DNA from 2 places in the Streptomyces sp. NBC_00386 genome. Region 2 is predicted to be linked to the other one. Evidence: riboswitches for the same ligand, from Rfam matches in the RefSeq annotation. Region 2 holds a riboswitch; the other holds the start of a gene.
The links. A riboswitch is a leader RNA that binds a small molecule or an ion and turns the genes downstream of it on or off. The one in region 2 is predicted to bind thiamine pyrophosphate.

Region 1: it holds a riboswitch for thiamine pyrophosphate, as region 2 does, so the genes downstream of both, thiO (glycine oxidase ThiO) here and OG780_RS38495 (purine-cytosine permease family protein) in region 2, are expected to answer to the same signal.

The regions. Positions count from the first base shown of each region.
Region 1 is NZ_CP107950.1:6,836,476-6,852,244, forward strand. Features, by position in the region: gene OG780_RS29965 (glycoside hydrolase domain-containing protein) at 1-353, shown strand, start outside; gene OG780_RS29970 (class II 3-deoxy-7-phosphoheptulonate synthase) at 481-1,833, shown strand; gene OG780_RS29975 ((2Fe-2S)-binding protein) at 1,994-2,281, shown strand; gene bfr (bacterioferritin) at 2,309-2,788, opposite strand; gene OG780_RS29985 (sulfite oxidase-like oxidoreductase) at 2,944-3,576, shown strand; gene OG780_RS29990 (DUF4396 domain-containing protein) at 3,628-4,146, opposite strand; gene OG780_RS29995 (deoxyribonuclease IV) at 4,252-5,121, opposite strand; gene pknB (Stk1 family PASTA domain-containing Ser/Thr kinase) at 5,273-7,213, opposite strand; gene OG780_RS30005 (thiazole synthase) at 7,469-8,263, opposite strand; gene thiS (sulfur carrier protein ThiS) at 8,268-8,468, opposite strand; gene thiO (glycine oxidase ThiO) at 8,465-9,631, opposite strand; TPP riboswitch at 9,629-9,741, opposite strand; gene OG780_RS30020 (hypothetical protein) at 9,792-10,169, shown strand; gene OG780_RS30025 (NAD(P)/FAD-dependent oxidoreductase) at 10,202-11,440, shown strand; gene OG780_RS30030 (Rv2175c family DNA-binding protein) at 11,504-11,875, shown strand; gene thiE (thiamine phosphate synthase) at 11,967-12,626, shown strand; gene metF (methylenetetrahydrofolate reductase [NAD(P)H]) at 12,753-13,676, shown strand; gene OG780_RS30045 (SCO2102 family sporulation regulator) at 13,733-14,734, shown strand; gene OG780_RS30050 (phytoene desaturase family protein) at 14,783-15,769, opposite strand, start outside.
Region 2 is NZ_CP107950.1:8,800,585-8,816,353, forward strand. Features, by position in the region: gene OG780_RS38460 (glycoside hydrolase family 65 protein) at 1-1,971, shown strand, start outside; gene OG780_RS38465 (response regulator transcription factor) at 2,028-2,732, opposite strand; gene OG780_RS38470 (cyclic nucleotide-binding domain-containing protein) at 2,896-3,360, opposite strand; gene OG780_RS38475 (Rv1733c family protein) at 3,710-4,294, opposite strand; gene OG780_RS38480 (hypothetical protein) at 4,620-6,167, shown strand; gene gndA (NADP-dependent phosphogluconate dehydrogenase) at 6,256-7,698, opposite strand; gene thiD (bifunctional hydroxymethylpyrimidine kinase/phosphomethylpyrimidine kinase) at 8,140-8,937, opposite strand; gene OG780_RS38495 (purine-cytosine permease family protein) at 9,002-10,402, opposite strand; TPP riboswitch at 10,394-10,488, opposite strand; gene OG780_RS38500 (alpha/beta fold hydrolase) at 10,840-11,673, shown strand; gene OG780_RS38505 (phospholipase) at 11,805-13,172, shown strand; gene OG780_RS38510 (hypothetical protein) at 13,321-13,923, shown strand; gene OG780_RS38515 (hypothetical protein) at 14,135-14,629, shown strand; gene OG780_RS38520 (hypothetical protein) at 14,644-15,090, opposite strand; gene OG780_RS38525 (phosphatase PAP2 family protein) at 15,126-15,769, opposite strand, start outside.

The sequences.
Region 1 (15,769 bases), 2.0 Mb from region 2:
CGGTGCTCTATCTCGACCTGGAGCACTACGAGCCCGGAGGCAAGGTCACCGACTCGGTGCTCGCCTACCTCCAGGCGTACACCGTGCGCCTGCACGCACTCGGCTACCGCTCCGGCGCGTACGGCAACACCTCGTCCCTGGTGTCCGACCTGATCGCCAACAAGAGCCGCGTCACCCTGCCCGACGTGATCCACTTCGCCCGCTGGAACCGGGTGTCGAGCACGTCGGACTCCTCGATCCCCTCGACGCTGTGGAACAAGCACCAGCGCGTCCACCAGTACGTGGGCGACACGACCGAGACCCACGGCGGTGTACGGATCTCCATCGACCGTGACCGGCTCGACGTGGACTAGGCACCGGCCGTCTTCTCTCCGGGCGGCCGCCGTACGGCCGCCCGGGGAGTCGTCGATCGAGCGCGGTTCGTCTCACTTGATGGGCATGTGGATGGGACGCCCGACACGACCCCGTAATGTTGTCCGGGTGACCGTGAACGCTAAGTCCAGCGCGAGCGCTGGCAACACCTGGCGAGACCTGCCCGCGGCGCAGCAGCCCGAGTACCCCGATGCCGAGGCTCTGCGCGATGTGATCGCGGAGCTCGCGTCGTATCCGCCGCTCGTCTTCGCGGGCGAGTGCGACCAGCTGCGCGCCCGGATGGCGTCCGTCGCCAAGGGAGAGGCGTTCCTTCTCCAGGGCGGCGACTGCGCCGAGGCCTTCGACGCCGTGTCGGCGGACCACATCCGCAACAAGCTCAAGACGCTGCTCCAGATGGGCGCCGTCCTCACGTACGCCGCCTCGGTACCGGTGGTGAAGGTCGGCCGGATCGCCGGTCAGTACTCCAAGCCCCGCTCCAAGGGCACCGAGACCCGCGACGGCGTGACCCTGCCGACGTACCGGGGCGACTCGGTCAACGGCTTCGACTTCAACGAGAAGGCCCGCATCCCGGACCCCGAGCGCCTGAAGCGGATGTACAACGCGTCCGCCTCCACGCTCAACCTGGTGCGCGCCTTCACCACCGGCGGCTACGCCGACCTGCGCCAGGTGCACGCCTGGAACCAGGACTTCGTGAAGTCGTCCCCGTCCGGCCAGCGCTACGAGCAGCTCGCGCGTGAGATCGACAACGCGATGAACTTCATGCGGGCCTGCGGCACCGACCCGGAGGAGTTCAAGACCGTCGAGTTCTACGCCTCCCACGAGGCGCTGCTCCTCGACTACGAGTCGGCGCTGACCCGCGTCGACTCGCGCACGGGCCACCTGTACGACGTCTCGGGCCACATGGTGTGGATCGGCGAGCGCACCCGCCAGCTCGACGGGGCGCACATCGAGTTCGCGTCGAAGATCCGCAACCCGATCGGGATCAAGCTGGGCCCGACGACGACGGCCGAGGAGGCGCTGCAGTACATCGAGCGCCTCGACCCGGACCGTGAGCCGGGCCGTCTCACCTTCATCGTGCGGATGGGCGCGGACAAGGTCCGCGACAAGCTGCCCGAGCTGGTCGAGAAGGTCACCGCCTCCGGTGCGACCGTGGCCTGGGTGACCGACCCGATGCACGGCAACACCTTCGAGGCCGCCTCGGGCCACAAGACCCGCCGCTTCGACGACGTGCTCGACGAGGTCAAGGGCTTCTTCGAGGTCCACAAGGGTCTCGGGACCCACCCGGGCGGTATCCACGTCGAGCTCACCGGTGACGACGTCACCGAGTGCGTGGGCGGCGGCGACGAGATCTTCGTCGACGATCTGCACCAGCGCTACGAGACGGCCTGCGACCCCCGCCTGAACCGCAGCCAGTCCCTTGACCTGGCCTTCCTCGTCGCCGAGATGTACCGCGACCAGTAGGAGATCAACAGGCGTCACGCCTGTTACAGGCACCTGAAGTGGGGCGCGGATCACATACGATCCGCGCCCCACGCCACTTTTGTGGTTCCTGTGTGACGGGTAAGGTTAGGTTAGCCTCACCGATCATCGGGACGGCGTGACCCAACGATTCCGGCGGGAGGTGAACCGGGTGTACGTCTGCAGTTGCTTCGGGATCACCGAACAGCAGGTGAAGAAGCACGCGGCGGACGGCGCGTGCACTCCTCGGCAGATAGCCTCGGCCTCCAAGGCGGGCACGGACTGTGGTTCGTGCGTACGCCGGATCCAGGCGCTGCTGGGCAGGGGCTCGTGTCCGCGCCGTGAGCTGGCCGACCAGGGCATGCCGGTGCTCTCCGAGGTCCTCGCGGAGGCCGGGGCCGATCAGCGCGAGGCCGTCGAGTACGGGACCGCGGGGCGCGAGGCCGCCTAGCCCTGAGGCCGGCCGGCCCGAAGCCGCCTAGCTCTCCGGCTGCTCGATGAGCTGCGCGAGGTAGAGCGCCTCGCCGAGCTTCTCGACCAGTTCCAGCTGGGTGTCCAGGTAGTCGATGTGGTGCTCCTCGTCCTCGAGGATCGACTCGAAGATGTTCGCGGACGTGATGTCGCCCTTCGTGCGCATCACCTCGATCCCGCGCTTGAGGCGGTCGATCGCCTCGACCTCCACCTGCCGGTCGGCCTGGAACATCTCGGTGACGGTCTGCCCCACCCGGACATGGAAGAGCCGCTGGTAGTTCGGCAGTCCGTCCAGGAAGAGAATGCGGTCGGTGAGGACCTCCGCGTGCTTCATCTCGTCGAACGACTCGTGCCGGGTGTACTTCGCGAGCTTGGTCCAGCCGAAGTTCTCCTGCATCTTCGCGTGCAGGAAGTACTGGTTGATCGCGGTCAGCTCACCGGTCAGCTGCTCGTTGAGGAATTCGATGACCTCGGGGTCGCCCTGCATCGCAGAGGCTCCTTCCATGCGGGGGACTGGGCAGATTGCGCCGCATCTTTGCACCGGTGTCCGGGAGCGTCCAGTAAGTGCATGCTTACTCCGAGTTGCCCCGATCCTGGCCGTGCTGGTCATGGGCACTGTTCCGGGTCTGTCAGGATGGAGTCATGGGTCAGCCGGTGGAGCGCGAATCTGGAGAAACGGCACAGTCGGAGCTTCCGCCGGGACAGCGACTTCAGCGCGGCTGGCCGGTCACGCACTACGGTCCCGTACCCAAGTTCCGCCCCGAGCGCTGGGAGTTCCGGGTCTTCGGAGCCACCGCCGACGGCGGGAAGCAGTGCTGGACCCACGACGAGTTCACCGCCCTGCCGTACGCCTCCGTCGTGGCCGATCTGCACTGCGTCACGAAGTTCAGCATGCTGGGGGCCGAATGGGGGGGTGTCCCCGCCCGTACGATCCTGGAGATAGCCCCGCCCGCACCCACCGTCACCCATGTGATGGTGTGGGCCGAGTACGGGTTCAGCTCGAACCTGCGTCTCGCGGACTTCGCGTCCGAGCGCACCATCTTCGCCACCCACAAGGACGGCGAACTGCTGACGGCGGAGCACGGCTTCCCGCTGCGCCTGGTCGTCCCGCATCTGTATGCGTGGAAGGGGCCCAAGTGGGTGCGCGGCGTCGAGTACATGACCGCCGACCGCCGCGGCTTCTGGGAGGAGCGCGGCTACCACAACGTCGGTGACCCCTGGCGCGAGCAGCGGTACTCCTACCAGGAGGAACCCGGGGACGGTCCCGAGCTCTGAGCCCCTGGCCCGAGTGCCGGCGCGCGTCCCCGGTGCCGGTGTCCCGGCAGGTCAGTGGTGGTACCGGTGCACCACGGCGTGCCCCCTGCCCCGGCCGATCGTCCACTTGTTGACCGGGGTCGTGACCACGAAGGCCACCACGAGCGAGATCACCAGCGACCCCCAGAACAGCAGGTCGCCCAGCTGTGCGTCCATCGCGTCCGGCCACAGCACGATGACGCCGTTGTCGATCAGCTCCATCACCGCGATGGACAGCGTGTCCGCGGCCAGCGCCACCCGGAAGGCGGTGCGGAAGCCGACGCCCGCCCGGAGCACTCCGCGCAGGGTGAGCGCGTAGCCGAAGAAGAAGGCCAGCACGATCGCCAGGACCGTCGTCGGCAGGTTTCCCCACCCGAGCGCCGTGCCCACGACCATGCCCAGAACCTCGCCGATGGCACAGCCGGTGAGGCAGTGCAAGGTGGCCAGGGCGGCCATGGACCAGGTGGCCGTGGCCGGCCCGTGGTGGGCGTGGTGCGGGTCCACGTGCGTGTCCGTGTGTGCGGGCCTGTCCGCGTGTGCCTCGTGCCGCATGAGATCCCCCAATGTCGAGTCACGGCTCCTTCGCACCGAAGGAACCATATACCCCCCTGGGGTATTCCCGAGGTTGCGGGACCGGCTGTGGGACCGGTCGCGGGTCTATCCGTCGCGGAGCTTCTTCAGTCGCTCCACATCGGCCGCGTGCCCTTCCTTCCCGCCGGGGGTCTCGATGATCAGCGGGACGCCCTCCGTGGCGGGATGTGTCATCAGGGCGCGGAACGGGTCCTCCCCTATGTGGCCGGAGCCGATGTTCTCGTGGCGGTCCTTGTGCGCGCCGACCACATCCTTGGAGTCGTTGGCGTGGATCAGCTTCAGGCGCCCCTCGCCGACGGTGTCCACCAGCAGATCGAGGGTCTGGTGCATGCCGCTCGGCCCGGTCAGATCGTGGCCCGCCGCGAAGATGTGGCAGGTGTCGAGGCAGACGCCCAGCTTGGGGTGGGCGTCCAGGGCCTCGAAGTAGGGGCCGAAGTCCCAGGTGCGTGAGCAGAGGGAGGAACCCTGCCCGGCCGTGGACTCCAGCAGCAGGAACGGGTCGTCGTCATGGGTCAGTTCGTCCAGCAGCGGCAGCAGACGGTCGCGCACCTGCTTCAGGGCGACGGACCGCTCCCGGCCGCCGGTGGCGCTCCCGGTGTGCACGACCACGCCCAGGGCGCCGATCTCCCGTCCGCGCCGCAGCGAGTGCCGCAGCGACTCCACCGACTTCTCGACCGTCGCCTCGGTGTGTGAACCGAAGTTGATCAGGTACGGGGCGTGGACGTACGCGGGAATCGATCCGGCGGCGCACGCGGCGCGGAAGTCCTCGTCCTGCTTCGGGTTCCCGGCGGGCGTCGCCCAGCCACGCGGGTTGGCGACGAAGACCTGGACGGTCTCGGCCGCGAGGTCACGGGCGTAGGCCAGGCCGACGGAGTTGAGGCCGCCGGCCACGGGGACATGGCCGCCGACGGGGTTGCGGAGCTGCTTGCTGGTCACACCCGTCAGGGTGTCACGCGCCGTCGGGGACCCCGCGGGCGGACCCGTGGGGGACCCGTGAGCGGACCTGTACGCGGACTTCGCGGGGGAGCGGCCTCCGAGCGGCTGCCCGGTCGGAGGCCGTATGTCGCCGGCCCGGCGACGGATCGGCTCAGCGGATCTGGATCGTTATCGTCGAGCCCTTGGGCGCCGTGTCGCCGCCGTCCACCGACTGCTTCTTGACCGTGTCGCCGAAGAGCCCGAGCAGTCCGCGGTCCTCGTCGACCTGGAACCCGGCGTCCTCCAGCGCCTTCTTGGCGTCGTCCACGCTGTCGCCCACGACGTCCGGGACCTCCACCATCTCGGGGCCCTTGGAGAGGGTCAGCGTCACCGTGTCCCCCGTGGCGGCCTCACGGCCCGCGCGCGGCGTCTGCTGGGCGACCTGGCCCTTGTCGAACTCCGAGTTGACCCGCTCCGCGGCGATCTTCACCTTCAGGCCCGCGCCCTCCAGCTGCGCCGTGGCGTCCTCGACCGACGAGCCGGTCACGTCGGGCAGCTCCACCGGGGCGCCCTTGCTCACGACGATCGCGATCGCCGAGCCGGAGTGCCGCTCGGTGCCCGCCGCCGGATCCGTACCGATCACGAACCCCTTGAGCACGTCCTGGCTGAAATCGCGCGTGACCATGCCCGCGGCGAGCCCGTCGCCCTTGAGCACCTCTCTCGCCTTGAACAGGGCGAGGCCCTTGAGGTCCGGCACCTTCACCGTCTGGGGGCCGTCGGAGACGGTCAGGGTCACGGAGTCGTTGTCGCGGATGCGTTCGCCGACACCGGGGTCGGTGCTGATGACCGTGCCCCGCTTCACGGTGTCGCTGTAGGCGTGCTTGACCCGCTTGACGTCCAGCCCGGCACCCTGGAGCTGGGTCCTGGCCTGCTGCTCCGTCTTCGCCAGGACGGGCGGGACCTTGGTGAACTGGCCCGAGTTGATGTACCAGACACCGGCGCCGAGGCCGAGCACCAGCACGATCGCGGCGACGACCAGCATCATCCCGCGCCGCGGCCGCGTGCCCGGAACCTGCGGCGGCCCGACCGGCGCGGTGGTGAACGGGCTGCTCTGCTCGAACCGGCTGGTCCGGTCGAGGGCGTTGTCGTCCTCGTTCACGGGCAGCAGACGGGGGACGGACAGCGAGCGCGGGATCACGCTCGTACGGTCGTCGGCGTTGTCGTGGCCCACGGACAGCGCGCCCGGCGGGACCGCGTCGAGCTGCTCGGCGGTGAGACCGGCCCGGGCTTCGAGGACCTGGCCGAGCAGGGCCACCGCGTCGGCCGGGCGGACCTCGGGATTGCGGGCCGTGGCCGCGGTGACCAGCTCGTCCAGCGCGTACGCCATGCCCGGCACGGTGGCCGACGGAGGCGGCACGTCCTCGTGGAGGTGCTGGTAGAGCACCTGCGCGGGGGAGTCCGCGGTGTGCGGCTTGACGCCGGTGAGCATTTCGTAGAGGACGACTCCGCAGGCGTAGACGTCGACGCGGGTGTCGGAGGTGCCGTGCTCGATCTGCTCGGGGGCGAGGTACGACACGGTGCCGAGGACGGTGCCCGTCGTGCTGGTCACCGTGTCCACGGCGCGGACGAGACCGAAGTCCGCGACCTTGACCCGCCCGTCGTCCCCGATCAGGACGTTCTCCGGCTTCATGTCGCGGTGCACGAACCCGGCGCGGTGGGCCGCGCCGAGCGCGGCGAGCACCGGCTCCAGGATGTCGAGCGCGGCCCGGGGCTGGAGGGCGCCGCGCTCGCGCAGCACGTCGCGCAGGGTGCACCCGGCGATGTACTCCATGGCCAGATAGACGTACGACCCGTCCGTCCCCTGGTCGAAGACCTGCACCACATTGGGGTGCGCCAGCCGTGCCACCGACTTGGCCTCACGGATGAAGCGCTCGACGAACGAGACGTCCGCGGCCAGCGTCGGGTGCATCACCTTGAGCGCGAGCACGCGGTCCAGACGGGTGTCCAAGGCCCTGTAGACCGTGGCCATCCCGCCGACCGCGATCCGTGCGTCGACGCGATAGCGGCCGTCGAGCACGTGTCCGACAAGCGGGTCCTGAAGGGTCGTATCCACGCAGGTGAGTCTACGAGCCGCCACTGTCACGAGGTCCCGTTCGGCCGATACAGGGGCCCGACTGCAGCCGACCTGTGACGCGCATCGCATGTACGAATGTCTGTTCGTCGTCCAGATGTCCGATCATCGCCTGTCTGTCACCGCAAGGCCACAACGCGACAACCCGCACACCCGCCCGGCCGGAAATCGACATGGAAGCCGATGCAGAAGCCGACATGGAAACCGGCGCGGAGACCGACGACCGGCGGACCTCGGTCAGAACGCCGGGCGTTCGGGGTCCAGAGCCGCCATGCCCTCCACGGGAGAGGACGCCGTGGCGAAGTGCCTCCGGGGGATACGCCCTGCCCGCCGCGCCAGACGCCCCGCCTCCACCGCGTGCCGCATGGCCTCCGCCATCAGGACGGGCTCCTGAGCCCGCGTCACCGCCGAGGCCAGCATCACCCCCGCGCACCCCAGCTCCATCGCGAGCGCGGCGTCCGACGCCGTGCCCGCTCCCGCGTCCAGGATCACCGGCACGCGCGCGTGCTCGACGATCAGCTCGAAGTTGTGCGGGTTGCGGATGCCGAGCCCGGACCCGATGGGCGAGCCGAGCGGCATGATCGCCGCACAGCCGACGTCCTCCAGCTTCCGCGCCAGCACCGGGTCGTCGTTCGTGTAAGGCAGCACGGTGAAGCCGTCGTCGACCAGCGTCTCCGCCGCGTCGAGCAGCTCGATCGGATCGGGCAGCAGGGTCCGCTCGTCGGCGATGACCTCCAGCTTGACCAGATCGGTGCCCAGCGCCTCACGCGCCAGACGAGCCGTCAGCACGGCCTCGCCCGCGGTGTAGCAGCCGGCCGTGTTCGGCAGGACACGGATGTTCAGCCGGCCGAGCACCGACAGGACCGAGCCGTGCACCGACGCGTCCACGCGCCGCATCGCGACCGTCGTCAGCTCCGTGCCGGACGCCACCAGGGAGCGCTCCAGCACGTCGAGGCTGGGCGCGCCGCCCGTCCCCATGATCAGCCGGGACGCATAGGTCGTACCGCCGAGGACGAAGGGGTCGTCTGCCATGGGTTCAGCCTCCTTGGACGGCGGTGAGGACCTCGACGCGGTCGCCCTCGGTGAGCGGGGTGGAGGGCCACTGCGCGCGCGGGACGACGGTTTCGTTCAGGGCGGCGGCCACCCCGGACGATGACGGGGTGAGGGTCGCGACGAGCGTGTCGAGAGCGGTTCCCGCGGCGATCCGCCGCCGCTCCCCGTTGACGACGATGTTCATACGTGCAGCTCCGTGCGGGCCGTGGCGCCGAAGCGCAGGGGGGTGAAGGGGCGGGCTTCGGCGGGGAGTTCGCCGGTGGTCAGGACGTGGGCCATCACGTCTCCGGTCACGGGCGTCAGGAGCACACCGTTGCGGTGGTGCCCGGTGGCCAGCAGCAGCCCGTCCAGCGCGCTCGGGCCGAGCAGCGGCGCGTTGTCGGGCGAGCAGGGGCGCAGCCCCGCGCGGGTCTCGGTGAGCGGCAGCTCGGTGATCCCGGGGACCAGCTCGTGGGCGTCGCGCAGCAGCTCGTACACGCCGCCCGCCGTCACGGTGGTGTCCCAGCCCAGCTCCTCGCTGGTCGCGCCCACCACGAGCTCGCCGTTCTCGCGCGGCACCAGGTAGACGTGGCTGCCGCGCACCACGGCCCGCACGGTGCGATGGAGGAAGGGCGCGTACCGCCCCGGCACGGTCAGCCGCAGCACCTGCCCCTTGACGGGGCGCACCGGCGGCACGACGTCGTCGGGGACGCCCGCCAGGCGGCCGCTGAGGCTGCCCCCGGCGAGCACCACCTGACCCGCGCCGAGCCCGGTGCCGTCCGCGGTGACGACCCCGGTGGCCCGTTCTTGTACGACGGTCAGACGCTCCGCCCAGGTCCGGTGCATGACCACCCCGGCCCGCTCGCAGGCCGTGACCAGGGCCGCCGCGAGGCGCCGCGGGTCGATCTGATGGTCGCCGTCGACCCGCAGACCCCCGCGCACGCCGGGCGCGAGCATCGGCTCCAGGCGGCGGCACTCACGGCCGCTCAGCCACTCCGACTCCAGCCCCGACCGGACCTGCAGCGCGTGCAGTTCCCGCAGATGGGCGCGGTCGTCGGCGTCCAGCGCGACGGCCAGCGTGCCGCTCCGGCGGTAGCCGAGGTCCTGACCGGAGGCCTCGGTGAGCTCGGCGGCGAAGTCCGGATAGCGGCGCGCCGAGGCGAGGTTGAGGCCCAGCAGGGTCTCCTCGCCGAAGTGCAGCTCGGTGACGGCGGCCAGCATCCCGGCCGCTACCTGCGCGGCCCCGCCGCCCGGCTCGGGGTCCACGAGCGCGGTCGTGAACCCGCGCCGCGCGGCCCGCCAGGCCGTCACCAGACCGATGATTCCGCCCCCGACGACGAGGACGTCCGACGAACGTGCAGACGGCATGGGCGTCCAGCCCCTCCCTTCGCCGGCATGACCCGGATCAGGTTCGTACGGTCGGAGGCCGCCCAGCCTCCCTCTCAGCCCGGTGCGTCCGGGCTCCCGCGAGTGCTTTACGTTGGCCACCCTAGCCCGCCCCCTCCGTCTCAGTAAGGGAGCCTCCGCCATGGCGCGACCGCTCGACGGCCTCGTGCTCGCCCCCGTCGCCGACCAGGCCCCGGGCCAGGTGGGCACCGGCACCCGGTTCGCGTACCACGAGCGGGACGGCGTGGTCTGGGCCGACTACGCGGGCGGCGACGTCGTCCGCGGACACCTCGTCGGCACCCGCGAGGGCGACCGCCTCGACTTCCGGTACGTACAGCTCAGGCGCGACGGGACCACCGCGTCCGGTCACTGCGTGTCGCTCGTCGTGGAACTGCCCGACGGGCGCCTGCGGCTGGAGGAGAGCTGGACGTGGGAGTCGCAGCCGGGAGCCGGGACGAGCGTGGTGGAGGAACCGCGCGAGACCGGCCGTGTGGAACAGGTCACCGAGCACGTCCGCTGACTGACGAATCGTCACGTGTCTATGGTGATCAGGTGAGCGATCAGACGCAGGCACAGTCCCAGCCGCAGAGGTCCGCGGCCCGACGGGTCGTCGTGGCGGGCGCGGGCATGGCCGGGGTACAGACCGCGGTCGCCCTGCGCGAACAGGGCTTCACGGGCACCGTCACGCTGATCGGCGCGGAGCCGCATCAGCCGTACGACCGGCCGCCGCTGTCCAAGGCCGTCCTGCTCGGCAAAGCCGAGGGCTCCGCCTTCGACATCGACTTCGAGGCCCTGGACATCGACCTCAGACTGGGCAGCGAGGCGCTCGGTGTGCGCCCCGACGACCACGAACTGGACACGGACGCGGGGCCCGTCCCCTACGACGTCCTGGTCGTCGCCACCGGCGCCGAACCGATCCGGCTCCCCGGCGCCGAAGGCGTGCCCGGCGTGCATCTGCTGCGCACCCTGGACGACGCCGACCGGCTGCGTCCCGTTCTCACCCGGCAGCACGACATCGTGGTGGTCGGAGCGGGCTGGATCGGCGCCGAGTTCGCCACGGCGGCGCGCGAGGCGGGCTGCGCGGTCACGGTCGTCGAGGCCGCCGACCGGCCGCTCGCCGAGGCGCTGCCCGCCGAGGTGGCCGCCCCGATGGCCGCCTGGTACGCGGACAGCGGGGCCGCGCTGCGCACCAGCGCGCGCGTGGAGCGCGTCGAGCCCGGGGCGGTCGTCCTGGACGACGGCTCCCGGGTGCCCGCGGACGCCGTCGTGGTCGGGATCGGCGCGCGGCCCGCCACGGCCTGGATCGCCGGCTCGGGCATCGAACTCGGCGCCCACCGCGAGATCGTCGCCGACGACCACCTGCGCACCTCCCTGCCGGACGTCTACGCGGTCGGCGACTGCGCCTCCTTCCCGTCCGGACGCTACGAGGAACGCCTCCTCGTCCACCACTGGGACAACGCCCTCCAGGGCCCGCGCACGGTCGCCCTGAACATCGTCGGACAGACGCCCGCCGCCTACGACCCCGTGCCGTACTTCTGGTCCGAGCAGTTCGGCCGCTTCGTCCAGTACGCCGGCCACCACACGTCCGCCGACACCCTGGTCTGGCGCGGCGACCCCTCGGGAGCCTCCTGGTCGGTCTGCTGGCTGCGCGAGACACGGCTCGTCGCCCTCCTGGCGGTGGGCCGCCCGAGGGATCTCGCCCAGGGCCGCAGGCTGATCGAGGCGGGCGCCACCATGGATCCGGGACTGCTCGCGGACGCTTCGAGGCCGCTGAAGGGCGCCACGGCCTGATCCTTCACCCGGGTCGGACGCCCTCGGCTTCCGACTGTCGGTCCGGGATGGCACGCTTGTCCCGTGACCGAGATTGACGCAAAGATCGATGCTCTCGTCCCCGCCTGGCTCACCCTCCCCGACATCGCCGAACAGTTCGGCGTCGAGGTGACGCGCGTCCGGCAGCTGGTCAAGGACGGCCAGCTGATCGCCGTACGCCGTGGTGAGAACCGTGCGCTGCACGTCCCCGCCGATTTCATCGACGCGGACGAACAGAAGGTCGTCAAGGGCCTGGCCGGCACCCTGACGCTCCTGAGGGACGACGGCTACTCCGACGAAGAGGCCCTGGAGTGGCTCTTCACCCCCGACCCGAGCCTGCCCGGCACCCCCGCGCAGGCTCTGAGCGAGAATCGCGGCACGGAGGTGAAGCGCCGCGCCCAGGCGCTCGCCGTCTGACCTGAACGCGACCGTCCGGCACGGGGAGCGCGGCGGCGGGACCATCCCGGCCGCCGCACTCCCCGCGCACCGACCAACGGGGGATCCACGCATGCCCGAGAACGCCGCCACGACCCCACGGGGCCTGCTCGCCGACGCCCGCGTCTATCTGTGCACGGACGCCCGCAGACGTCAGGGGGACCTCGCCGAGTTCCTCGACGCGGTCCTGGCGGGCGGCGTCGACATCGTGCAGCTGCGCGACAAGGGCATGGAGGCGGGGGAGGAACTGGAGCACCTCCAGGTCTTCGCGGACGCCTGCGCCCGGCACGGCAAGCTCCTCGCGGTCAACGACCGGGCGGACGTGGCCCACGCCGCCCGCGCCGACGTCCTGCACCTGGGCCAGGGGGACCTCCCGGTTCCCGCGGCCCGCGCGATCCTCGGCGACGAGGTGCTCATCGGCCGTTCCACGCACTCCGCCTCCGAGGCCGGCGCAGCCGCCGTCCAGGAGGGCGTGGACTACTTCTGCACCGGCCCCTGCTGGCCCACCCCCACCAAGCCCGGCCGGCACGCACCCGGCCTCGACCTGGTCCGCAGCACGGCGGCCCTCGGCACCGGCCGTCCCTGGTTCGCGATCGGCGGCATCGACCTCGACCGGCTGGACGAGGTGCTCGAAGCGGGCGCCCGCCGCGTCGTCGTCGTACGGGCGATCACCGAGGCGGACGACCCGGGCGCGGCGGCGGCGGAATTCGCGAAGCGGCTGCGCACGGCGTAGGCCGCCAGCCGCCCGCGTGGAGAGTCCCGGCGGGCCGCTGTCCGAGGGGTGGACAAGAACTCGACAGATCAGACAAAAAGCAGCGGTTCGGTTGGGTGACCGACGCCCTCTGGCTAACCTGCGGGTATGGCCCTCGGATCTGCTTCCACCAGGACTGATCGCGCACGCACCGTGCGCGACATGCTCGCGACCGGCAAACAGACCTTTTCCTTCGAGTTCTCGGCGCCGAAGACCCCCAAGGGCGAGCGGAACCTGTGGAACGCCCTGCGGCGGGTCGAGGCCGTGGCTCCCGACTTCGTCTCCGTGACCTACGGGGCCGGCGGCTCCACGCGGGCCGGCACGGTCAAGGAGACCGAGCAGATCGTCCTCGACACGACCCTCACCCCGGTCGCGCACCTCACCGCGGTCAACCACTCCATCGCGGAACTGCGCAACATCATCGGGCAGTACGCGGACGCGGGCATCCGCAACATGCTCGCCGTGCGCGGCGACCCGCCCGGCGACCCCATGGGCGAGTGGGTACCCCACCCCAAGGGTCTGGCCTACGCGGCCGAACTGGTGCGCCTCATCAAGGAATCCGGCGACTTCTGCGTCGGGGTCGCGGCCTTCCCCGAGATGCATCCCCGGTCCACGGAGTGGGACCTGGACGTCTCCCACTTCGTCGACAAGTGCCGTGCCGGCGCCGACTACGCGATCACGCAGATGTTCTTCCAGCCGGAGTCCTACCTCCGTCTGCGTGACCGCGTGGACGCGGCGGGTTGCGCGACGCCGGTCATCCCCGAAGTCATGCCCGTGACAAGTGTGAAGATGTTGGAACGGCTGCCCAAACTCTCGAATGCTTCGTTCCCGGACGCCCTGAAAGAGCGGATCCTCACAGTCAAAGACGATCCGGCGGCTGTACGCTCCATTGGGATCGAGTTCGCGACGGAGTTCTGTGCGAGGCTGCTGACCGAGGGAGTCCCCGGGCTGCACTTCATCACGCTCAACAACTCCACGGCGACGCTGGAAATCTACGAGAACCTGGGCCTGCATCACCCACAGCAGGCCTAGACCGGTCGCACCCACGTACGACACACTGCGTAGCGGCCACTGGGAGAGGGGCGTACATGGGCTTGACGGTCCTCTATCTGGCATTCGGCATTGTCGCGCTGTGGCTGCTCGGCGAGGTGCTGCTGCAGTACAAGGCGCGGCTGCGCTTCCGGCTGCTCGCCTTCGTCGGCTTCCTCGGTGTGGTCCTCGGCGTGCTCATGCACTCGGTCGTGGTCATCGGTCTGGGCGCGGCCGCCTTCACGGTCGGCCAGACCTACGTGACGCTGTCGTTCCGCCAGGGCTTCGCGCAGGGCTGGGCCATCAAGGGCCCCGGCGTGGAGGACAAGCCCGGCAAGCTCAGCAAGCGCCGCCGCGGCGAGCCGGACGAGGCGGAGCCGTCGGAGGAGAACTCCGACCTCGAAGAGGTCGAGGTGGCCGCCTACCGGCGCGAGGACCAGTACGCCGACGAGGACGACGTCTTCACGCCCGCCCCGTCCGACCGGTTCGCGCCCCCGGAGCAGGCCGAGCCCACGGCCGCCGAGTCGACCTCGGTCTACGAGCCGCAGCCGCTGCCCGAGGACACCGGCTCCTACGGTGTCTACGACTCCGGCGCGTACGCCGCCGCCACCGACCAGTCCTACGCCGGCGCGTCCCAGTCCCAGGACCAGCAGGCCTACTCGACGGGCCAGAACCAGCAGGCCTACGCCACGGGCCAGGACCAGCAGGCCTACGCGTACGACGGCTACACGGGCTACGACCAGCAGCAGCAGTACGGCTACGGCAACGGCCAGCAGCAGTACGCCACCTACACGGACCCGTACACCGGCCAGCAGACATACACGGGCGCCACGTACGACCAGACCGCCTACAACGGCGGCGACCAGCAGTACGCACAGCAGCAGAACTACGGCCAGGACCAGTACGCCACCGGCACGTACGGCGGCGAGACCCCGGCCGAGGGAGTCTGGGTGCCGCAGCAGCGCACCGACGAGTACGGCGGCGAAGTCCCGCCCGAGCAGCAGCAGTACCCGTACCAGGGCAACGGCAGCGCCGGGTACGACGAGCAGTACCGCTACTGACCGGCAGGCCGCGGCGACGGCCTCCCGCACCGCTGCCCGCCGGCACGTTCACTGCGAGCCCTGGAACTCCGGCCCTTCCACGATCAGTCCGGCCACCAGAGCGCCCGACATGCCGGCGTGCGGCAGACCGCCGCCGGGGTGTGCCCAGCCCCCGGCCGCGAACAGCCCCGGTATCCGCGTGGTGTTCGACGGGTGCAGCAGCCGGCCGTCCGCCGCGGCGAGCGCCGGGGCGGGAACCGCGCCGCCCTCCACGCCGGTCGCCTCCGCGATGTCGGCCGGGGTGCGGACCTCGTGCCACAGGAGCCGGTCCCGCAGACCGGGCAGGGCCCGCTCGGCGGCGTCGAGAACCCGCTCCACGTCCTGCCCTGACACCTGAGCGCCGGACGGGACCGTGACGGTCAGCGTGACGGCCTCGTGCGCCGCGTCCGGGACGAGCGCCGGGTCGTCAGGACGTGCCACCACGACGGTCGGCGCCGCGGGTACGCCCGGACGTTCCCCGAAGAGCCGGTCCAGCTCACCCTCGCGGTCGGCCGAGTGGACCACCGTCCGGTGCGCCGTCCCGGCGGGCCGTCCGCCACGCAGCGCGAGCAGCAGCGTCAGTCTGCTGGACGTGCCGGCCCGCGGCGGCACCTCGTCACCGCTGCGGAGCGCCGCTCCGGCGACGAGGCCGTCCAGGGCGCCGGGTGCCACGCCCGCGACCACGAAGTCGGCCTGCTCGAACGTGTCTTCCCCGGATCCGGAGGAGTCCGGGCCGCTCCCGGCACCGGAAGCGGCGGAGCCGTCCCGGGAGAGCTCCACACCGACGGCCCGGCCGTCCTTCTCGACGATCCGTCCGACGGGGGTCCCGAAACGGAACTCGACCCTGCGCTCCAGGCACCGCTCGTACACGGCGCGTGCCAGCTCCCGGATGCCGCCGCGCACGTACCAGCTGCCGAAGGCGTGGTCCATGTACGGCAGCACGGCGGCGCTCGCCGGGGTGGCGCGCGGGTCCAGCCCGTACGCCAGAGCGTGGCTCTCCAGGAGGGCCGTCAGGCG
Region 2 (15,769 bases):
CCCCACCTCGCCCTGCTGCGCACGCAGGTGACGGCCGAGGGCTGGTCCGGACCCGTCGAGATCGAGTCGGCGCTCGACGGGACGGTCACCAACAGCGGAGTCGAGCGCTATCGCTCCCTCGCCTCCCGTCACCTGATGGATGTCAGGGCCGGTACCGGGAAACCCGACACGGTCTGGCTGCGCTGCCGCACCTCCGCCTCGGAGATCGGTATCGGAATGGCCGCCCGGACCGTCACGGACGCCCCCGCCGAGACCACGGACGCGCACACGCCGGGACGTGCCGCCCAGTCGCTCAGGATCGCGCTGACCGACGGCCGGACGGTGACCGTGGACAAGACCGTCGCCCTGCACACCTCCCACGACACGGCGATCAAGGACCCGCTGGACGCGGCCGTCGACCGGGTCGGGCGGGCCGCGGACTTCGAGGGGCTGCTGGACACCCACCGCACCGCGTGGCAGGCACTGTGGCGCAACGCCGAACTGGACGTGCAGGGCAGCGTGGGACCGATCCTGCGTCTGCACCTGTTCCACGTGCTCCAGACGCTCTCCCCGCACACCGCGGAGCTCGACGTCGGAGTCCCGGCGCGCGGGCTGCACGGCGAGGCCTACCGGGGGCACGTGTTCTGGGACGAACTGTTCGTGCTGCCGTACCTGAACCTCCATTTCCCCGAGGTCTCCCGCGCCCTGCTCACCTACCGCCACCGCCGTCTGGAGCGGGCCCGCCGGACGGCACAGGACGCCGGCCGCACCGGCGCGATGTACCCGTGGCAGAGCGGCAGCGACGGACGGGAGGAGACCCAGCAACTGCACCTGAACCCGCGATCCGGGCGCTGGCTGGCCGATCACTCGCACCTCCAGCACCACGTCGGATCGGCCATCGCGTACAACGTATGGCAGTACTGCGAGGCGAGCGGCGACACCGAGTTCCTGCACACCAAGGGCATCGAGATGCTCGTGCAGATCTCCCGTTTCTGGGCCGGCTTCGCCGAGTACGACGCCGCCCTCGGCCGCTACCGGATCCGCGGTGTCGTGGGCCCCGACGAGTACCACGACGCCTACCCGGACGCCATCCGGCCCGGGCTCGACGACAACACGTACACCAACGTGACGGCCGCCTGGGTGCTCGCCCGCACTCTCGACGTGCTGGGCGAGCTGCCCGAGCTGCTGCGTCGGGACATGGTGGAGCGGACCGGCCTCGACCCCGCCGAACTCGACCTCTGGCACGACGTGTCGAGCGGACTGCACGTGCCCTTCCACGCCGGGGTCATCAGCCAGTTCGAGGGGTACGGGGACCTCGCAGAGCTCGACTGGGAGGGCTACCGGGACCGGTACGGCGACATCCGGCGGCTCGACCGGATCCTGGAGGCCGAGGGCGACAGCGTCAACCGCTACCAGGCCTCGAAGCAGGCGGACGTGCTGATGCTGGGCTATCTCTTCGCGCCGGCCGAACTCGGCGCTCTGTTCCGCAGGCTCGGACACGAGGTCGACGACACCCTCTGGCGGCGCACCGTCGACCACTACCTGAGCCGCACGAGCCACGGTTCGACGCTGAGCAGTCTCGTGCACGGCTGGGTGCTGGGCCGGGCCCGGCGCGCCGAGGCCTGGACGTACATCCACGAGGCTCTGCGGGGCGACATCGCCGACCTCCAGGGCGGCACCACGGGGGAGGGCATCCACCTGGGCGCGATGGCCGGCACCCTCGATCTCGTCCAGCGCGGGCTGACCGGTCTCGAGACCCGGGGCGGGGCGCTGCGGTTCGATCCGGTCCCGCTGCCGGAGCTGTCCGAGTACGGTCTCGCGATCCGCTACCGGGGGCACCGTGGTGTGCAGCTGCACCTGGGTGGGGGGAGGCTGAGCGTCAGCGTGCCGGCGTCGGACGAGCCGCCGATCGACATCACCCTGGCGGACCGCACGGTCACGGTGGCGCCGGGTGAGTCCTGCACACTCACGCTGCCGGAATGGCGACCATGACCGGGGTCCGGGGTCCGGGGGCCGGGGACAGTGACCGGGGCCGGCCGGAGCGGGGCTCAGCGCGTGGAGTGGTGGCCGGCCGTTTCCGGGTGTTCGAACTGGTTGGCCAGGACCGCGGCCTGGACGCGGCGCTGGACGCCGAGCTTGGCCAGCAGCCGGGAGATGTGGTTCTTCACCGTCTTCTCGGAAAGATAGAGCTCCTTGCCGATCTCGCGGTTGGTGAGCCCGTCCCCGATCAGCGCGAGGATGTCCCGCTCGCGCGGCGAGAGGCCGGCGAGCTCGGGCGAGAGGGGCGGTTCCTCGGCCGGGTCCGTGCGCAGCTTGCGCATCAGCCGGGCGGTCGTCGTGGGGTCCAGCATCGACTGGCCGGACGCGACGGTGCGGACCGCCGAGACCAGGTCGGACCCCTTGATCTGCTTCAGTACGTAGCCCGCCGCCCCGGCCATGATCGCGTCGAGCAGCGCTTCCTCGTCGTCGAAGGACGTCAGCATCAGGCAGGACAGCTCGGGCATCTGGCTGCGCAGCTCCCGGCAGACGCTGATGCCGTCGCCGTCCGGCAGGCGTACGTCCAGAACGGCCACGTCGGGGCGCAGCGCGGGGCCGCGCACCAGGGCGTGCTCCACGTTGCCCGCGTCGCCGACCACCGAGATGTCGGGCTCGGCGTCCAGCAGGTCCGTGAGACCGCGGCGTACCACCTCGTGGTCGTCCAGCAGGAAGACCCTGATCGGGTTCCGCTCGGAGAACGTACGCGCCTCGGCCATGACGACCCCTTGTTCAGTAATGGACAGCAGACCGTGAGCCCGCTCAGGTCGATCGTCGCGCTTCCGGCCCCGATGCACTAGGGCCGACCGGCCCCATTCGAGTCTGCACGGGTTTCCCCGCCGAGGTCGACGGCAGGCTCACCGATCCGCGCGACGCCGGTGGTCAGCGCGCGCTGCCGCTGCCGTAGGGGGCGTACAGGTCGAGCAGCCGGGTCCGGGCCGACTGGAGCCGGTGGCCGACGATCTCGCCCGCCCACTGGGCCACGGCCATTCCCAGCTCGGGGTCTTCGCGGCACAGTGCCCGGACGTCCTCGGCGTCGAACTCGTAGGCGCGCACCGGGCTCGTCGCCTCGGCGCCCAGATGCCAGGTGTGCGGGGCGAACAGCCAGGACCAGCCGACGAGTTCGTTGTGACCGAGGATCTCGATGACGGTCGCCCGGCGGCCCGGGACCCGCATGTCGAGGGACACCGTCCCGGTCCGGATGATCCAGAACCGGTCCGCGTGACGGCCTTCCTCGAACAGCCGGGTGCCCTCGGGGAACGACACCTCGCGGGCCATGCGCAGCAGCCGTTCCTGCTGGTGGGCGGGCAGCGCCCGCAGCATGGTGGATGTGGTGGAAGTGCTCATGATCCTGCCTCTTCCTGGCGCCCGACCCTTCCGCCTCCAATCTCCGCCCGCGGTCCGCCCGCCGCCATGGGCCGTCCGGCCCCCTTCACGGGCCGCATGGCACCGGCCCGGGCCGAAGGCTTCCACGGAAGGAGACTGCCGTCTCCGCGGTGCCGTGCCGCGCGCCATCCACGCCTTGACCGTCCCGGACCCCGTCGCCGCCGAACGCCTCCCGGACGGCAACACCGTCCGGGAGGCGTGAAGTCCCGCACCGCAGAAGTCCCGTACCGCAGAATTCCCTTACGGCTTAGGCCGGTTGACTCCTGCCGGGGACCAGTGGCCCCGACCGTGGGGGATGGACGCACCTGGGTCAGGGCGTCTTGTGCCCCCACTGCGGTCCGAGCCGTTCCCACTCGCGCTCCCACCGGCGATAGCGCCGCTGGTCGAGCCGCCACCGGACGAGGCCGCCCACGCCGAAGACCAGGCCGCCCAGGGCCACGGCGGCGGCGACGCCCAGCAGGGTGGACTCGGTGGCCGCGGCGCTCGTGGTGGGCGGTGCCGTGGTGGGCCGGCCCTGCGGATCCGTCCAGATCACCACGTGCGATCCGGCCTTGTGCCCGGATTCCACCAGGGCGCTGCCGATGTGTGGCGACCCGTCCGGCGTCGTCCAGCGGACCGTCGCCCGGACATGGTCGAAGGACGAGCCCTCTCCGGCGGGTACCGCCCTTTCCGTGCCGCTGACCAGTATGGCCGGGATGGCGTGCCGGTCGTGGCGCAGCCGCGTGAAGGACTCGTCGGCGGCGTGGGCGGTCACCAGGCCGGCGAGGGTGCCGCCCAGCACCATCACCGTCCAGACGATCAGCACGATCCACGCCTCGAAGACGTCGTCACGGCGACGCAGCGGATTCCTCCGCCAGCGCCAGCACCACTGCCTCGCACCCTGTGCTCCGCGCATGGCACCGCACCTCCTCGTTACACCCCAACAGTGCAAGGGGATCGCGGCGCGCGCGAGCGGTGGCAGAGTCAGGTCGGTCCCGCGGCGGGGACCAGGCGGCCCCTGCGCGAAGCATCTGCCCCGGTCAGGGCGGGTATCGCGAGATCGACTCGTGTACTGAAGGCGCCGTTGACAAGGAAATTTCCACCTTGGGCGCCGATGAACGGCGGGGCACCGAGCGAGGCGTGCGCACCGCGTGGGCCGGCACCGGGGACCTTCCGTCCGGTGACCTCCGCGCCGGAAAAATCCCGGGCCGATCCTCCGCGCCCGGGGCAGGATGCCCCCTGTGAACCATGTCCTGAGCGGTCTCGCCGCCAACCCGGCCCTGCCGTCCGAACTGGTCGACCGGCTGATCGCGGTCGCGGACGCCGACCTCGCCATCGACATCGCGGGCCGGGAGGACCTCAGCCACGCGCAGGCGGTCGCCCTCTTCGCGCGCGACGGGCGGAGCGGCGTACGGCTCGCCCGTGAAGGCAGGCTGACAGCCGCCGAGGTCGATCCCGTGGCGCGGCCGGACACTGCCCTCGCCCTGCTCGACGAGGGATCCGGCAGCCCGGAGTGGGCGCGCCTGTTCGCGGCGGACCCGGTGGCGGAGCGCCGGGAGAAGCTGGCCGCCTGCCCCGGCCTCCCCGCCGACGTGGTGGAGACGCTCGCCGCGGACCCGGACCCGGATCCGGACGTCGTCGCGGAGCTCGCCCTCTGGACCGCACCGGAAACGGCCGCCGGGCTCGCGAAGCATCCGCATGCCGAGGTGCGCCGCGCCGTGGCGGCCAACGAGGCGACACCCGCGCACGTACTGGCCGCGCTCGTCACCGGCGAGGGACTGCCTCCCGCGAGACACTGCCGGGTCTGCGACCGCGAGGCGACCCCCTTCACCCACGATCCGGAGTGCTCCCGGCCGGACTGCGATCTGCTGCCGGGGGCCTCCTGCGACGGCTCCCACGAGTCCACGGTCCACGACATACAGGTCGCCGCACTCCGCAACCCCGCGACACCCGCCGAAGCGGTCGTCCGCTTCGCGGACCATCCCTCGATGATGTTGCGCTGGACACTCGCGGCCCGTTCGGACCTGTCCCCGCAGGTGTGCGCACGACTTGCCGCGGACCCCGTTCCCGGTGTCCGCGCCGACCTCGCCGAGAACCCCGCGACCGGCGAGGACGTGATCCGCGTACTTGCGGGGGACCCGTGCGTCCAGGTGCGCCGGGGCCTCGCACAGCATCCTCGTGTCCCGCTCGACGTGCTCACCGAACTGGCCCGCACCGCCAAGGTCGGCGCCACCCTGCTCCCCCGGATCGCCGCCGCGACTCCCGCCGAGGTCAAGGAGCTGGCCCGGTCGCCGGACCCGGCGGCACGCATGCTGGCGGCCCGACGCCGTGATCTGCCGCCGCAGATACGTGACGCGCTGGCAAGCGACCCCGATGCGAAGGTGGTCAAGTCCGTCGCGCCGCACCCTGGCCTCACCGAAGACCGGTTGCTGGCCATGGTCGACCGGCACGGATCCCGGGTCCACGCCAAGGTGGCGGTCAACCCTGGAGCGAGCGCGGCACTGTTGGAACACCTGGCCAGGCAGGCCCCACCCGGGCAGAAGGTGTTCCGGGAGATCGCCCGGCACCCGAACGCGACCGCCCCGGTCCTGCTCTCCTGCCTCGCGGACGACCGGGCGAGACCCGTGGCCGCCGCTCACCCGGCACTCCCGCCGCGGGTGATCGTGGAACTGCTCTCCGACCCCGACCGGCAGGTGGCGGAAGCGGCGGCCGGCAACCCGTCGCTGCCGCCCGCGGTGATGACACGCCTCGTGACGGGGATCGACGAGCCCTTCACGAACGCTGGTTGAGACGCCCGGCCGTCAGCGAGGGGCGGGCCGTACCTCCGTCACCACGGAGGTACGGCCCGCCCCTCGCTCGCTCATCGACCGACAGGCGTCACAGGACCTCGGTCTCGCTGCGGGACGCCTCGCCCCACAGCGTGTGGAAGCTGCCCTGGCGGTCGGTGCGCCGGTAGGTGTGGGCACCGAAGAAGTCGCGCTGGCCCTGCGTCAGGGCGGCCGGCAGCCGGTCGGCGCGCAGCGTGTCGTAGTAGGACAGCGCCGCGGAGAACGCGGGCACCGGAACGCCTCTGCGGGTTGCCGTGGAGACGACCTCGCGCCACGGGACCTGGGCGTCCTTGATCTCGGTGGCGAACCCCGCGTCCGACAGCAGGCTGACCAGGCCCGGATCGACGGCGTACGCGGCGCGGATACGGTCGAGGAACGCCGCGCGGATGATGCAGCCGCCGCGCCAGATCTTCGCCACCTCACCGAGGTCGATGTCCCAGCCGTACTCGGCCGCCGCGTCCAGGATCATCTTCCAGCCCTGGTCGTAGGCGATCAGCTTCGAGGCGTACAGGGCGTGTTCCACCTGGCTGGTGAAGCGCTCGGCCTCGGTTCCCGACAGGTCCCAGTGGGTGCCGCCGGGCAGGCCGCGGTAGGCGGAGCGCAGTCCGTCCTGGCTGGAGGCGGCACGGGCGAAGGTCGCCTGTGCGATGGCGGTGACCGGGGAGCCGAGGTCCAGGGCGGTCTGCACGGTCCAGCGGCCGGTGCCCTTCTGCCCCGCGGCGTCCACCACGACGTCGACGAACGGCTCGCCGGTGGCGGCGTCCGTGTGCGCGAGGACCTCGGCGGTGATCTCGATGAGGTACGAGTCGAGGCGGCCCTTGTTCCAGCGCCGGAAGATCTCCGCGATCTGCTGCGGCGTGTAGCCGCCGACGCGCCGGAGCAGGTCGTAGGCCTCGCCGATGAGCTGCATGTCGGCGTACTCGATGCCGTTGTGCACCATCTTGACGAAGTGTCCGGCGCCGTCGGTGCCGATGTGCGTGGCACACGGCTCGCCGTCCACCTTGGCACTGATCGACTCGAACATCGGGCCCAGCGAGGCGTACGACTCGGGGGAGCCGCCCGGCATGATGCTCGGCCCGTTGAGGGCGCCCTCCTCGCCGCCGGACACACCCGCGCCGACGAAGTGGATGCCGCGTTCGCGCAGCGACTGCTCACGACGACGGGTGTCGCTGAAGTGGGCGTTGCCCCCGTCGATGATCATGTCGCCGTCTTCGAGCAGCGGGGCGAATTCCTCGATGACGGCGTCGGTGGCGGCACCCGCCTGCACCATGATCATGAGACGTCGGGGGCGTTCCAGCGCCGCCACGAAGTCCTCGGCCGACTCGGCCGCGACGAAGGAGCCCTCGTGCCCGAACTCCTCCACCAGTGCCTTGGTGCGCGCGGGGGTGCGGTTGTGGACGGCGACGGTGTAGCCGTTCCGGGCGAAGTTGCGGGCCAGGTTGCGGCCCATCACCGCGAGCCCTGTGACGCCGATCTGCGCGGTCGCCTTCATGGTGTGCTCCTTGGATCCGGATCTGCCTGTCCGCGTACCTGACGGGCGAGCAGACGACTGTCGCTGTGCCGATCAGTACGCCGGGAGGGGCCGAGGTGTTCACCGTCCGAGGCAGGAGGTGTGCCGGACCGTGGGACGGGCCTCCGGGCGCCGGACGGACCCGGACGTCCGGGAGCCTCGCGCCGAGGTACGGAGCCGTCGGCCGGCCGGGGTGCGGGCCCCGGGCGGGCGGTGGCCGACGGAAGGGCGGGCCGTGCCCGAACGAGGGTCGCCGACCGGGGAATCGGGCAGCCGTGCCGGGATCGCGGGCGGCGGCCCGGGCGGGATTCCGTGGTGCCGGAACGGCGGGCGAACGCCGGGCGGGATCGGTCGTACCGGAACGGCGGGCGTCCGCCGGGCGGGGTCGGCCGTGCCCGAACGCCAGGCGAACGCCGGGCGGGGTCAGTCGTTGCGGCGCAGCCGCCACCCGTGGTCCACCGGTCCGATACCGGCACCGAGCGCGAAACCGGCCTCGATCGCGGCCGTCACGTACGCCTTGGCCCGTCGTACCGCCTCCGGCACCGAAAGGCCCTCGGCCAGGCCCACCGCGATGGCCGAGGCGAGCGTGCACCCCGTACCGTGCGTGTGCCGGTTGTCGTGGCGGGGCGCACGCAGCCAGTGCTCGGCTGTTCCGTCGGTGAGCAAGTCGACGGCCTGGCCCGGCAGATGGCCCCCCTTCACGAGCACCCAACGGGGACCGAACGCGAGCAGCAGCCCCGCGGCCCGGCGCATGCCCGTCTCGTCGTCCACCTTCAACCCGGTGAGCTGGGCGACCTCGTCGAGATTCGGGGTGGCCACGGTCGCCCGCGGCAGCAACCGGGTCCGTACGGCGTCCAGCGCGTCGTCGGCCAGCAGCCGGTCCCCGTGCTTGGAGACGCTCACCGGGTCCACGACGACCGGGGCGTCCACGTCGGACAGCAACTCGGCGACCGTGGTGACGAGGCCGGGTGACGAGAGCATCCCCGTCTTCACGGCCTGGACCCCGATGTCGTCGACCACGCTGCGGTACTGGGCGCGTACCGCCTCCTCGGGCAGCTCCCAAGCCCCCTGCACACCCACGGAGTTCTGCGCGGTCACAGCGGTGAGCACGCTCATCCCGTGGGCGCCCAGCGCGAGCATGGTCTTCAAGTCGGCCTGGATTCCTGCGCCTCCGCCGGAATCGGAGCCGGCGATCGTCAGGACGCGGGGCGGGGCGGTCATGAGGTGTTCCTCTCGGATACGGCCGTGGGCCCGAAGCCCTGGACCGGCGGAGCGACGGGCAGCCTCAGACGCGGCGGCGCAGCCGCAGCGGGGCGTAGAGGGCGAGGGCGACGAGGAACGCCACGTAGTACGAGAGATCGGCGCCGTGCAGCGCGTCGGCCACCGGACCGACGTACAGGCCCGTGTCCATGAACGGCACCGCCGCGCCGAACGCCGCGACGAAGGCCACCAGCGACGGCCATCCGGAGCGCGGACGGGACATCTCGACGGCGACGTCGACCGGGGCGTCCCCACGCTCCCGCCCCCGGGCGATCCAGTCGACGACGACGATCGCGACGAACCCGGGGATCCAATAGCCCACGAACAACAGCACGTTCTGGAAGCGGGCCGTGGTGTCGGCGGCGTGCATCCACAGCACCAGCGGGAAGCCGAGCGCGGCGGCCAGGGCGGCCGCCAGCGGGCGCGGCATCCGCACACCCAGGGTCTGGAGGGCCAGCGAACCGCTGTAGTCGTTCATCGCGTTGCTGCACACCGCGGCGAGTGCCACGGCCAGCAGTCCGAACGCTCCCGCGGCGCCACCGCCCAGCAGCGAGTCCACGCCCGCCGCCGTCTGGTCGGTCAGCACCGACGCGCCCCACAGCCCGAGGACCTGCACGGCGACGAAGGACGTGACGAGCCCGAGCAGGGTGCACCAGAACATCCGCGGCCGGGACGTCGAACGCGGCAGATAGCGGCTGAAGTCACCGGCGTACGGTGCCCAGGACAGCGAGAGGCTCAGCGCGATGGTGCTGGTGAGCACGAACGCGCCGGCGCGGTCGGCGCCCGCCGCGGATCCGGTCGTCGCGGGGTGGACCCCGTCGAGCATCCGCCAGGCGATCACCGCGAAGGCCACGGCGAGCACGAACGTCATGACGATCTGCAGGCGGTGGATGGCTTCGTAGCCGAGGACGCCGAGGGCCCCCTGAGCGGCCATCATGACCAGTACGCCGAGCCAGAACGGCCAGCCGCACAGCCGCGCCAGCGCATCCCCGCCGAACAGGCCGATCAACGCGTCCCAGGCGACCGAGGACAGCCACTGGAGCATCCCGGGCAGCACCACTGCCCGGCCGAAAGCCAGCCGTGCGAGCGGCAGTTGGCCGGTGCCGGTGAGCCCGCCCCAGGTGCTGAGGTAGGCGGTGGGCAGGGCACCGATCACGGTTCCGAGGACGACCGCGGCGAGCGCGGTGCCGAAGTCCAGGCCCAGCGCGATCCCGATGGTGCCGGTGAACACGCCCGTCATCGTCAGGTTCGGGGCGAACCACACGGTGAACAGGCGCCCGGCCCCGCCGTACCGGTTGCTCTCGGGAACCGGCTCGATGCCGTGCCCCTCCACCCGCAGGTCGCCGGGTGCGGCGGGCATCCGTCCGTCGAAGACGGCGGGCCGGCTGTCGGCGGGCAGCCCGCCGGGAACATGCGCCAATGGCATGGAAGACATCCCTCCGCCAGTATGAACTGGTTCAGGTTCGACGGGTGTGATCTCAGCCCTCGGACGGGGCACCCCGTGTCCGGTACGACGGACACACTAACCGCTCCCGAGGACCGAGCGGGAGTGGGTCCCCCGGGCAGAACCCGTGCTCAGCTCCTGTGTACGGGCGGACCGCGTCACCACCGGACACGGGCCGGACCGTTCGGGGAGCCCTCCGGGGCCCGTGACCCCAGGTCCCCTTCGGAAGCGTCGCCTCATGGGCTCACTCACCCGGACCGTCGCCCGCCCGCGCACGCTCCGGTTCATTCGAACAGCGCGAGCGGGCCCGTTCGCAGCGCGGCGCGTGCCGCCCCTCGGTACTGTCGGAAGTGATCGCCGCTCGCTCTCCGCTCCCGGGTTCCCGGACCCGGTGGCCGGGCGGAAGGAGGCAGGGTGCCGTGACCGTGATCTCCCTGAAGTCCGCGCAGGTGCGGGAAGGTCTCGCTCTCCCGTACGCCGAAGCCGGCTACCCCAGTGGTACGCCGGTCGTCTTCGTGCACGGTCTGGCCGACTCCTGGTGGTCCTTCGAACCCCTCCTGAGGCGCCTTCCCGCGTCCCTGCACGGATACGCGCCCACGCAGCGCGGGCACGGCGATGCCGGTCGGCCCCCGGAGGGCTACACCCCGGACGATTTCGCCGCCGACCTGGTGGATTTCCTCAACGCGGTCGACATCCCCCGGGCCGTCCTGGTCGGGGCGTCCAGCGGCGGCGTACCGGCCCGGATCGTCGCCGGCAGCCACCCCGACCGCATCGCGGGCCTGGTCCTGCTCGGTGTCCCCGGCACCCTCGCGGACAAACCGGCGGTGGCCGGAATGGTCGGCGCCATGGAGGATCTGGCCGATCCCGTGCCCCGCGCGTTCGTCGAGGACTTCCTGGCCGACACGGTGACCCGCCCGATCGCCCGGGGGTTCGTCGAGACCATGGTGGAGGAGAATCTCAAGCTTCCCGCGTACGTCTGGAAGGACACGGCCCGCGGTCTCCTCGACGCCGATCTCCGCGCGACCCTCGCCGGCATCCTGGTGCCCACACTCGTCATCTGGGGTGAACAGGACGAGTTCCTGTCCCGAGAGGACCAGCAGACCATCCTGGACGCGGTGCACGGCGCGGACTTCCTCGCCTACCCGGAGACCGGCCACTGCCTCCACTGGGAACAGCCCGAACGCGTGGTCGCCGACATCGCCGCGTTCGTCACGCGGATCGAGCACCCCGGCACGCGAGCCGACGGCCGCTGAACTCACCCGGCGCATGCGCGGAAAGGCATCGGCCCGGGGCCACGCCCACTGACGCGATCCGTACCGCCGCCGCCCGCCCCTGTGCCGCTGCATGGCATGCTCATGCTCCCCACAGGAAGGGATCACGTGCCATGAGACCGAGCCGACGCTCCCTGCTCGCCGCCACCGCTGTACTGGGCTCCGTTTTCGCCGTCCCCGCGCCCGCCGGCGCCGCCGAAGTCCCCGCCGCGGGCACCTACTTCGTCCAGAGCGCCATCACGGGACTGAACGCGGCCGACAGCGCGGGCGCGGTCGTCCAGCACAACCCCAAGGGAAACGAGGACCGCCAGCAGTGGACCCTGCGCCAGAGCGGTTCCGCCTCCGTACTCGAAAGCTCTGACAGCGCGGGCAGTTGTCTGGGCCGCTCGGGCGACCAGGCCCGGACCGTCGCCTGTACGAGCGCCGACGCGGCCTGGGAGGTGACACCGAGCGGAACCGACCAGTACACACTCAAAACCCCGGGATCCGACCGGTACTTGACGGTCACCGACAAGCCCTCGGGCTCCAACTACCCGGCCCAGCTGGCGATCGGCTCACCGGGCGCTCTCGCCTCCTGGTACCTCACCCCGGCCGCGCCCGCGACCCGGCCGATGCCACCGCAGGACCAACGCACCCTGGACCAGGTCACGTTCCTCACCGCGCACAACGCCTACGCGAACGGCGTGGACGGCGGATTCGCCCCGCCCTTCGTCAACCTCGTACCCAATCAGAAGCGCGGTATCGATCAGCAACTCGCCGACGGCGTACGGGGCTTCATGCTCGATCTGCACCAGACCCCCGACGGCGCGATCCTGTGTCACAACAGCTGCACCCTCGTCAGCAGGCCGGTCGCGCTCTGGGTCGACCTCCAGCGCATGGTCGACTTCCTCAAACAGCACCCCGACCAGGTCGTCACCGTGTTCCTGGAGGACTACGTCGATCCGGGCGTCCTGCGCTCCGAACTCGCCCGCGTGAACGGCCTGTCCGACGTCCTCTACCGTCCCGACCTGACCGGCGTGCGTGAGCACGGCTGGCCGAAGCTCGCGGATCTCACCGCGACGGGACACCGCCTGCTCATCTTCACCGACCACAGCCGTTCATCGGACGAGTCCGCAGGACTGACCCGGGACAGCTTCGGCGTCATGTACCAGCGCGAGTGGACCGTCGAGAACTACTGGTCCATGGGCTCGGGCCTCGGCTCCTCCGACTGGTCCTGCTACAGCCGCTGGTACGACGCGGGCACGAACGTACCGCTCACCCGTACCGAGAACGGCTTCCGCCCGCTCTTCGTCATGAACCACTTCCGTGACGCCGCGATCTCCGGGACCGCCGGGACGGACAACACCAAACTCGCCGACCGGGCCCGCCGCTTCTGCGAGCCGGCCGCCCGAAAGAAGCCCAACTACCTCGCGGTCGACCGCTACGACCTGGGCGATCCCGGCTCCGCGGTGAACACGCTGAACGCGTACGTGTATCCGTAGCCGGACGCGACCCGCGAGCCTCGCCGAGGCCACCCCGAGGGGAGGGGGCCAGGCGAGGCCCGCCGGGCGTGACGGGGGCGCCCGACGGCGTATGTCAGTGCGGTGCGGCAGGATCCGCCCAAAGACGTGGGAGGGGATCACCATGGGTATGGGCTACAAGACATCCTGGCTCGCCGTGCCCGGCGCCGGCAGTCGGGCGGTCGCCGACGCGCTCGGGTTGGTCGGGCGAGTGCCGATGGACTGGGACTCAGGGACCGAAGCGGCGTACAAGCGGGGCGTCTTCGTGGCGTCCCCCGTGGAGGGGTGGACACTGGCCCACGGCCGGATCCACCTCGACAACGGACGCGACGGCGACGGTCCGGCCATGCTGGACTGGCTCGGAGCGCTCGGCCGACGCCTCGGCGACCTCCAGTACTTCAGCACGGATCGCATCGGCGATTATCACGCCTGGGCGAGAGTGGAGGCCGGCCGACTGGTCCGGGCCTATTGCTACCACGGCTGCGTCGGTGATGTGCCCCTGCGGCTCGGCGAGCCCACCGAGATCGAGCGCCGACTCGGCGTCGGGGAAAGGTGGCTGGAGGAAGGCCGACAGAACTGGAGCGAGGACGAATGGGACGACTGGCATGCCGCCATGCCAGATGAACAGCACGTCATGGCCATCGCCCGGAACTGGGGAATCCTCCCCCTGGACATCCCGGACGGGGTCCCCGTGGACGACGGCATCTACGGATTTCCGCCGGGCGCCGAGTGACGGCTGCCCCGTCGGCCGGCCGTCGCGGCCCGAAGCCCACCGGGGTCGGTGCGCGGCATCGATCCGATGGGACCTCATGGGCCGGTCATGGCGACAGCGCAGCCCCGGTTCGGAAGCCCGCGCGCCAACTCGGAAGCCGTTGTCCGCCGTTGCCAGGTCGAGACGATGCAGAGCGGTGCCGACCCGCCCTCGCTCTCGTAGACTCCGCCGGGTGAAGTGGGGGAGAGCGACAGGCGTCCTGGTTCTCGCACTCCTGCTGAGTGGTTGCGGCGCGGAGTTCAATCCGCTGTTCGTCGAGAGCGGGAGTTCCGGTCCGGTGATCGGCTGGCGCGAGTGCCCAGGCGCCAAGCACGACGGCATCACCGAGGTCGGCCTGTACCGGTGGGATCACGATGGCACGGTCGATGATCCGGGTGAACTGCTGTGGCACATCAAGGCTGCCCACGGGATCCCGTTGCATCGAATCCGCCTCGGGAGCTCCCCGCAAGGCTTCACGACGCGGCTCCCCCTGTCCGTCACGCTGGACCCCACATCCACGTACGCGCTGCGCGCCAACATGACCTCGGACGATCTCGTCTCGGGATTCCTCACCTTCAAGCCCCGCCGACTCGACACCGGGCGAGTGATCTTCGACGAAGGCGAGGAAGCATCACGAAAGGCGTACGGGGATCGGGACAACGAGGACTTCGGCTGCTTCGCCGACTGAAGCCGTTGTCGATGTCATCGAGGAACGGCGGTCTTCGCACGCCCTCGGTCGCCGCCGCCTCGTACCCACTGCCGCAGCTTCGTGAGGGCGTGCTCCTTGTGGATCCGGGTCGCTGAGAATTCACCCGTGCTCGTGATGAAAGCGGTCAGAGGGGTCCATCGCTCGCGCCCGTTGCGGGCTGTCCACGTCACGGCCGGAAAGTCCGTGACGGCCTTGATGTGTTCTCGGTCGATGACCCGCGTGCGCGCGTAGCCGCGAATCGTGATCCGCGAGTGGTCGTATGTCACGCCGAGCCGATATCCGCGGACTGCCAGTACGGCGAACCCGAGCACGGCCAGAACCGCCACGAGCCGTGGCAACCCGCCGTCGGCTTGAACCGCGTACGCGGTAGCGGCAACCGCCGGGACGACCGCGAGGCCGCTGTTGGCCAGACGGTTACGGGTCGACAGCGAATGCTCCATGGTGTCCCTCGGGTGATCTCAGCGACGGCCGCAGCCTACCGCCCGTGGTTCGCCGTGGGGTCTTCGCGGAGAGGGGGCGGGGGCGCCGTTGCCGCGGAGCGGATGTGGGGGAAGAACCGCGCGAGGACGTACACGAGCAGGCTCAGCCAGCAGGTGGCGAACAGCCAGCCGCCCACGACGTCGGAGAACCAGTGAACGCCCAGGTAGACGCGTGACAGGCCGACGAGCACGGCCCAGCAGCCGATGAGCAGGACGAGGGCTCTCCTGGACTGCGGGGCGCGGGCGAGCACCGCGAGGACGAGCAGCCCGCCCGCGACGGCGGAGGTGGTGGTGTGACCGGACGGGAACGACCACCCCGAGGCATGGGTGGCCCAGTTCGCCACGGGGGGCCGGGGACGGGCGATCAGCGACATCACGGCGAACCGCAGGGCCTGTGCGGCGGCCAGGGCGCATACACAGGCGGCGACGGCGCGGACCCGCTGGCGTGCCGTCCGGCCGAGGAGCAGGCCGGCCAGGACGACCAGCGCGTACGGGACGACACCGGTGCCGGTGTAGGTCACGCCGCGTGCCATGGCGAGCGCCACGTCCGGGCGGTGCGTGAGCGACCAGGAGGTCAGCTCGGAGTCGCCGGACAGGGGTGCACCGTCGTGACCGGTCACGACCAGGGCCAGCAGCACGA